Regions from separate parts of the Paenibacillus sp. WLX1005 genome, predicted to be linked through region 2. Evidence: predicted binding sites of a transcription regulator. Region 2 holds the regulator's gene; the other holds the start of a gene.
What was found. Region 2 encodes Rex, which represses fermentation and respiration genes when NADH is low (regulators of the CRP and FNR family bind a similar motif). Its sites were predicted from a motif close to TTGTGAAATATTTCACAA; they were not measured.
Positions count from the first base shown of each region.

Region 1 (4,362 bases), 2.2 Mb from region 2:
GTGGCTATGCGCTCCTTCGCGTGTCAGCTCCAGCTTGCCGTCCAACATATCAAATGCCGTTCCAAGCATCATCAGCTCCTGTACTCGCTCTGGTCCTTCCTGCACCAGTACATGTACCGCATGCTGCTCACACAAACCCGCTCCTGCCAGCAGGGTATCTTCCAGATGAAAGTGAGGCGAATCATCCTGCGCCATCACCGCAGCGATACCACCCTGCGCATAACGTGTATTGCTTTCCAGCAGTATATCCTTTGTGATTAATAGCACGTTCTTATGTTCACTTGCCGCTAGGGCAGTAAACAACCCGGCAATGCCCGTTCCGATCACCAGTACATCGGTATACACAGTATCGTCGTAATCATCATTGATAGAGACTGTGAATCTTGACTGCTGCATGATTCTATTTGCCTGCCTTTCTGGTTCTGTCATCAATTCATCATTGTGTTCACTTACTCATCTGTACAGCTGTTTGCAGCAATACGACCAATGAAGCGTAGCCAACAGCAAATAGTATATAGACAAGTTGTAATTTACGAGGATGAGACTTCCAGCATCCGCTCCAGCGATACACGGGCACGATCTGCAACAGCAGGCGGTACGTAAATTTGCGGCTTCATCGTTTCTAGACAGTTGACCAGCTTTTTCAGATTGTTCACCTTCATATTGGGACAGACGAGATATTTACTGGCAAAATGAAATTGCTTATCTGGGCTGTCCTTACGCAGCTGATACCCGGTACCGTCTTCCGTACCAACGATAAATTCCTGTACGTCTGATTCGCGGCAATATTTAATAATCGCAGTCGTACTGCCTACAAAATCACCCAATGCTACGACTTCTGGACGGCATTCGGGATGCACAACAAACTGCGCATTCGGATATTTGGCTTTCATTTCGAATACATCCTTCACGGTCAGCATATCATGGGTATTGCAGTAGCCTTCCCAAATAATCATCTTCTTATCGGTGTGTTGCTGTACATAATGACCGAGATTCTTGTCCGGCACCCAGATGATCTCATCGGAGTCAACGGATTGGATCACCTTGACCGCATTGGCGGAAGTGCAGCAAATATCCGTTTCTGCCTTCACGTCAGCAGAGGAATTAATATAGGTGACGACTTTGGCGTTCGGATGCTGAGCTTTTAGCTTGCGTAGCCCATCCACGTTGACCATATCCGCCATCGGGCAACCCGCACGCTCGTCGGGAATAATGACTGTCTTGTTGGGTGCGAGAATTTTGGCGCTCTCCCCCATGAAATGCACACCGCAAAATACGATAGTATCCGCATCCGTCTGTGCCGCTTTCTGAGCTAGCAAAAATGAATCGCCACGAAAATCGGCAACTTCCTGAATCTCGTCACGCTGATAATAATGAGCAAGAATAATCGCATTGCGTTCCTTTTTCAGCTGAATCAGACGTTCCCGCAGCTCCGCATCGCGTTCTGCTTTCTTTTCCAGTGCTAATGCTTCCATCATGTCATCTCCCTGTAGTTTGAATTTTTTTTCACATTTCTTGAAATAATTTTCACAATTCAAGTCATCGACGATTCTCTGTAATGCCAAGCTATCACAAGGAACGATACATATAGAATGAACAGACCAATATTGAATCTAATCCACAAACGTATCAACTCGTTTTTAGCTTCATGATATCATGAAAGATAGCTCATGCCCGCTCTATGTCTCTGCACAAGCCTGATTCATCGCTCACTCGTGTCCATATATCTCGCACAAAGACAAGATCACATTCACACAGACGAATACGAACCAGACGATAACCACATAACATTGTGAAAAAAATTGCGTACTCCAGTGCGAAATGTGTCTAAAATGTGATCAACTTCCCCAATACTGTAAACAATTTGAACAGTGCTTGTCAATCTCAAAATCTTGCGTAGGTGGATATGCTTGATGCTTCTATCATCAGGCAAAACAAAAACCCCCGAAGATCATATGATCTTCAGGGGTAGGTTGTTTGTATTCTATATTGCATTATTTGATCACGTGATAGCTATGATCCATTCAGATAAAGCGTCACCGTACGATGGATTAGATCGTTGGTGTACCTCCACCTGGACCACGGTTATCGCCAGAATCATCATTTGGATTATTCGGGATGTTACCACCTGCTTCCGGAGAGGAAGAAGTCGTATCATCTTTGTCCAAACGGACTTTGGAATCACCGATGCTATCGAATGTTGGTTCACCAGTTTCTGTTGGTGTTCCATCATTGTTGCCACCGGATGTGCCTTCGCCGAAGCCTTCCAGCGAGCCATTTTCGATCAGATATTTGATCTGTTCGAAGTCCAGTGTTTCTACTTCAAGCAGCGTTTGAGCGATCAGATGCATTTCGCGGGAATGCTTTTGCAGCAATTCGCGGCAACGCTCGTACGATTCCGTAATAAAACGGTTCATCTCCTGATCAATCTCATAAGCAATCGCATCACTGTAATTCTGTTCGTGACCCAAGTCACGACCCAGGAATACTTGACCTTGCGAACTGCCAAACTGCATCGGTCCGAGCTTCTCACTCATACCGTATTCAACGATCATGCTGCGTACGATACTTGTTGCTTGTTGGAAGTCACTGTAAGCACCAGTACCAATCTCACCGATGTACAGTTCTTCCGCCACACGTCCGCCGAGGAGACCGGTTACTTTATCCAGCAATTCCTGTTTGGTTACGAGTGTACGGTCTTCCTTCGGCATCATGATTACATATCCGCCAGCACGTCCGCGCGGTACGATCGTTACTTTGTGTACCATATCGGCGTGTTCCAGGAAGTAACCAACAATCGTATGACCGGCTTCGTGGTAAGCGACGATGCGTTTCTCGCGGTCGCTGATTACGCGGCTGCGTTTCTCTGTACCGACGATTACGCGGTCGATCGCTTCATCCACCTCAGTCATCGAGATGTCGCGGCGGTTACGACGAGCCGCCAGCAATGCCGCTTCATTCAGCAGGTTTTCCAGATCCGCTCCGGTAAAGCCTGTTGTACGTTTGGCGATAATATCAAGTTTGACATCCTTGGTCAACGGCTTGTTGCGGGCATGAACTTTGAGCACCGCTTCACGACCTTTGACATCTGGACGATCGACTGTAATTTGACGGTCGAAACGACCTGGACGCAGAAGCGCAGGGTCGAGAATATCCGGACGGTTCGTTGCAGCCACGATGATGATACCTTCGTTGGCGCCAAATCCATCCATCTCAACGAGCAATTGGTTGAGCGTTTGCTCACGTTCATCGTGTCCGCCACCAAGACCGGCGCCACGTTGACGACCTACAGCGTCAATCTCATCAATAAAGATAATACAAGGCGCATTTTTCTTCGCATTTTCAAACAAGTCACGAACACGGGATGCACCGACACCGACGAACATTTCGACGAAGTCAGAACCGGAGATGCTGAAGAACGGCACGCCCGCTTCCCCGGCTACTGCACGGGCAAGGAGGGTTTTACCGGTACCCGGAGGACCGACGAGCAGAACGCCTTTGGGAATGCGCGCTCCGACCGTATTAAATTTACGCGGATCTTTGAGGAAGTCCACGACCTCGACGAGTTCTTGTTTCTCCTCGTCCGCACCAGCTACATCCTCAAATGTAATCTTTTTCTTCTCTTCGTTATACAGACGCGCACGGCTTTTGCCAAAGTTCATCACTTTGCCGCCGCCACCTTGCGCCTGATTAAACAGGAAGAAGAAGAGGATAAACATAATGACGAGCGGGATCATGGAAGTGATAAAGGACAACCAAATACTGTCGCCTTCCATCGGCTTCACCGTCACCTGCGTCCCTGAACCGTCAATAGCGGAGTTGATCTCGTTCACCGCTGTATCGGTGGCAGGGATATAGCTTGTAAACTGCTTGGATTTTGCATCAGCAGGTTGCGTTTTGTATTCCCCGGTTACCAGGTAAGCATAGTTGTCGAATTGAATCGTCACCGATGCTACATTACCGGCGGCAAGTGCTGCTTTGAGCTGGTCATATCTTGGATTATCGGTAGTTTCACTTCCGTCACTTACGTAACGGACGATGCCCACCACGACTAAGAAAAGTATTAAATAGAAACCAGAATTCCGGATGAACCGATTCATCCCCTACCTCCTCTCAAGACACTTAAATTATTTTACCATAGCCTGTCTGGCGTTCTCAATAGATGCCAGAGCACAATAACAGATATTGTCAGAGTTATGCAAAGTCACCAATAACCCCGCTTTCTGTCGACGCCCATTCGAATACCGGGTATTCGCAGGCAAGGTAATTAGCTCGAATAAATTTCCGGTTTTAAAATCCCAATGTAGGGGAGATTCCGGTAATGCTCGGCATAGTCCAGACCATATCCTACAATGAAAGCAT
Region 1 is NZ_CP176756.1:53,776-58,137, reverse strand. It holds gene nadB (L-aspartate oxidase) at 1-396, opposite strand, end outside; gene nadA (quinolinate synthase NadA) at 531-1,475, opposite strand; gene ftsH (ATP-dependent zinc metalloprotease FtsH) at 2,052-4,100, opposite strand; gene hpt (hypoxanthine phosphoribosyltransferase) at 4,268-4,362, opposite strand, start outside.
Region 1: a site for Rex is predicted at 1,516-1,533, ahead of nadA (quinolinate synthase NadA). Genes of this name have one in related genera too.

Region 2 (4,362 bases):
TCAAGGCAGGGCATCAGTTGCTGCCTTCGTATGAACGACTGGTCATCGACGAGGCGCATCATCTGGAAGATGTGGCAGGGAAGCATCTGGGCATGCACATGAAATATTTCACATTGGTGCAACCGTTGCTGCGCCTGTTCAAGGATAGCAAAAATGGTCAGCTTGCCGTACTGCGCCAACAGCTAGGATCATCCGGCAGTGAACGCGGCATGGAATGGGCGATTGCGATCGACAATCTGTATCCTGAATTGACGGATGTCAAAGAAGATTGGGATAAACTGAGCGAGTTGCTGTTTGCCCTTCTGCCACAGCGCAGCGATGCCGCACCGGGTGAAGCGAGTCAATTTACCCTGCGTCTGTTACCGCAAAACAAGCCCGAAGAGTGGGAAAAGATATCGGAACTGGAAAATCGCATTCATATTGCGCTCAGTCAGATCATCCGTCAGGGCGAACAAATGATGGGCAAAATCAAAGAGTCCGATGATATCTTGGCTAACGAAGGATTGGTTACCGACGTGACCGGACTGTTCAAAGATCTGGGTGCGGTACGCGATGATTTGCGTCATTTTGTTAAGCTGGACAGCGTAGAGACGGTGTACTGGTACGAAGCCAATGGCAATTACCGTAGCAAGTCGCTGCAAATGTATGCTGTTCCGGTTGATGTAAGTCAGCAGCTCAAAGAGCACTTTTTCGATAAAAAGAAAAGTATCATTCTAACGTCTGCAACACTCTCCATCGACAAAACATTCCAGTATATGATCGAACAGCTGGGACTCAAGGAAGCGGAGCAGCAGAACAAGCTCAATACGGTCATGCTAGAATCGCCATTCAATTATCGCGAGCAATCGCTTGTATTGATTCCGCGCGATTTTCCAAGTCTAAAAGGCAATGTGGGCGATCAGAACTTTGTGTCCATGCTCGCCGATTCGTTGGCAGATGCTGCCAAAGCGACAAGAGGACGTATGCTGGTATTATTTACCTCCTATCGGATGCTCAAGCAGGTGTATGAGCCATTGAAAGAGAATTTATCTACAAGTGAGATTGCCGTATTCGGTCAGGGCGTGGATGGCGGCAGCCGCACCAAGTTGACGCGTCGTTTTCAGGAGCATCCGGCTTCCGTATTGCTCGGAACAAGCAGCTTCTGGGAAGGCGTCGATATTCCAGGCGAGGCGCTGACCTGCTTGGCGATTGTGCGGTTGCCATTCCAGCCGCCAAATCATCCGCTCGTAGAAGCCAAAAGTGAACGTTTGAAAAAAGAAAAGAAAAACCCATTTATGAAATTATCCGTGCCGCAGGCAGTGATCCGGTTCAAGCAGGGCTTTGGACGTCTCGTCCGAACGGCAAACGACCGAGGAATCGTACTCATTTATGATACGCGGGTGATAGAGGCATATTACGGCAGACATTTCTTGTATTCCCTGCCGGGTCCCAAAATGGAACATATGCCGACCCACCAGATGATTCCCCGTATCGCCGAATGGCTGGAACAACGACCGCTTGAAACGGAAGCTGCAAATCAAGAGGGGGAGCAAGCATGAAATCCGAAAAAATATCTGAAGCTGTCGTGCGAAGATTACCTGTCTATCTGAGATATCTGAATGAGCTGCATACCCGCGAGGTGCCTACTGTTTCCTCGCAGGAGCTGGGGCAAAAGCTGGATCTGAATCCGGCACAAATCCGCAAGGATCTCGCCTATTTCGGCGACTTTGGACGCAAAGGCATTGGCTATGATGTATCGTATCTAATCGAGAAGATTCGTCATATTCTGAAGCTGGATCAGCAGATCAATGTGGCACTGATCGGTGCCGGTAATCTGGGACATGCTCTGTCCAACTATAATGCGTACTTACAAGAAACGATGAAGATTATCGCTGTATTCGATTCGTACGAGCCGAAGGTCGGCAGCAAGATCAATACATTGACCGTACAACCGATTAGCGAATTGTCGCATGCGGTAAAAGAACAAAATATCCGCGTCGGCATTATCACTGTGCCGAATACGGAAGCGCAGCGTGTCGCGGATCAGTTGATTGAAGCGGGCATCGAGGCGATTCTGAATTTTGCACCGATTATTTTGAGAACACCACCGCATGTGCGTGTGCATACAGCTGATTTTACGACCGATCTGCTCAGTCTGGCTTATTACCTTGAAGATGGAAAGGAATTAGAAATTAATGAACAACTCTCCGAGTAAATGGATCATCAAAAATGGTATTTTCGCCGTACCTAACGCCGAGAAGCCAGTACTGCACGGTTATATGGTCGTTGAGGATGACCTGATTACGTATATTGGCGAAGAGGAGCCACAGGTAGGCGATGACGTTGCTGTTGTGGACGGACGCCACCAATTCTTCATCCCGGGTCTAGTGAACAGTCACGGTCATGCGGCGATGTCGCTGCTGCGCGGCTTCGGCGACGATCTGGCGCTGCAAGTATGGTTGCAGGAGAAAATGTGGCCGATGGAAGCCAAATTTACGAGCGATGATGTCTACACTGGAACCGCGCTGTCGGTACTGGAAATGCTCAAAGGCGGCACTACCACATTCCTCGATATGTACGATCGTTCTGAGCGTGTCGCAGAAGTCGTAGAGCAATCCGGCATGAGAGCCGTACTGATGAGAGGCGTTATCGGTCTGTGTTCAGAAGAAGAACAAAAGCAAAAGCTGAACCAATCGATTCAATTCGTACGCGACTGGCATGGCAAAGCAGACGGACGCATCACAACGATGATGTCTCCGCATGCGCCTTACACCTGTCCGCCTGCTTATATCGAGCAATTCGTGCAAGCTGCACACGATCTGGATGTGCCGCTGCATACCCATATGTCCGAAACGATTGCCGAAGTAGAGCAAAACGTTCGTGATTACGGTCTGCGTCCGGTTGCCCATCTGGAGAAATTGGGTATGTTCACCCGTCCCACATTGCTGGCACATGCCGTGCATCTGAATGACGAAGAGATTGCTACACTGGCAGCTCATAACGTTACTATTTCCCACAATCCGGGTAGCAACCTGAAGCTTGCCAGCGGTGTAGCACGCGTGCCGGATCTGTTAAAAGCCGGTGTCATCGTATCTCTCGGTACAGACGGCCCAGCCAGCAACAATAACCTTGATATGTTTGAGGAAATGCGTCTAGCAGCGCTCATTCACAAAGGTGTATCTGGCGATCCAACCGCTGTACCTGCATCGGAAGCATTGCTCATGGGTACAGAATACGGTGCCAAATCGGTATTCCTAAACAATACTGGTACGTTCAAAGTCGGTATGAAGGCAGATATTACGTCGCTCAATATCGATCAGCCGCATTTCCTGCCGTTCACCGATTTTATTTCTCATACGGTCTATTCTGCATGTGCCAAAGACGTGCTGCATGTATGGGTAGATGGCAAACAGCTGATCAAAGACGGTGTATCGCTGACACTGGATGAAGAGAAAATTCGCCGCGAAGCACAATCGGCATTTGAAGGCTTGCTTACACGCTGACCGAAAGCGTAACGATACAGAAAGGATGGCGTGTCTTGCGAAATTTGGGAACGGGTAAATGGATTGCGATCATCATTACAGTGGTCGGTCTGATTATTCTGGGTGTAAACCAGTTTTATGTACATGTGATGGCAAAGCCGTGGAGTCAGGAGCAGGCGGCACTGGAAGTAGCGCAGCAAAATGCCAAGCTGTCTGCTGTAACGACAAGCTATCACTCCGTATGGAATGAAAAGTCCATCTACTGGGTCATTCAGGGTCAGAACGATCAGCAGCAGGATGTGATGGTCTGGGTAAAATTTAACGAAGACGGTACACCAGCTGAAGGCACTAACGCTGTACATGTCGAGAAAACTGCCGGTACGATCACACAGCAGCGAGCAGCAGAGCTGTTGCAACAAGATCTGCCCGGCGCCGAGGCAGTTCGCGCTGTCCCCGGCTCGTACAACGGCAAGTATGCTTGGCAAGTATTTGCCAAGTCGGGCGATACGTATTACTACGTATTTTATAACTTCCGCGACGGCACTAAGCTGGGCGGACCAATGCAATTGCCGAATACGCTCACTCCGTAATATGAAGCTGTGCTGATGATGTTATATACGACCATCTGTATGTACGAGAAACTCTAACAAGAAATTTCAACAAGGAATTTCAATAAGAAATTCTAATGAGAAGTTCTAATGAGAAACTCCATGTATAAAAAGAATCCGACGACACGCAAAGCTGCGCATCGTTGGATTCTTTTTTTGTGAATCGTTCACCGATCGGTATACTATTTTTCTTGGATTGACCAGTCGGTTTTATCAAATGTTACACACGGGATAATTGACCTTCTCCAGTTGCACCGCCGGATGTATCCAGCACGATTGCATTGACCCCATTC
Region 2 is NZ_CP176756.1:3,434,682-3,439,043, reverse strand. It holds gene dinG (ATP-dependent DNA helicase DinG) at 1-1,538, shown strand, start outside; gene ACE3MZ_RS14615 (redox-sensing transcriptional repressor Rex) at 1,535-2,194, shown strand; gene ACE3MZ_RS14610 (amidohydrolase) at 2,175-3,482, shown strand; gene ACE3MZ_RS14605 (DUF5590 domain-containing protein) at 3,518-4,051, shown strand; gene ACE3MZ_RS14600 (2-isopropylmalate synthase) at 4,290-4,362, opposite strand, start outside.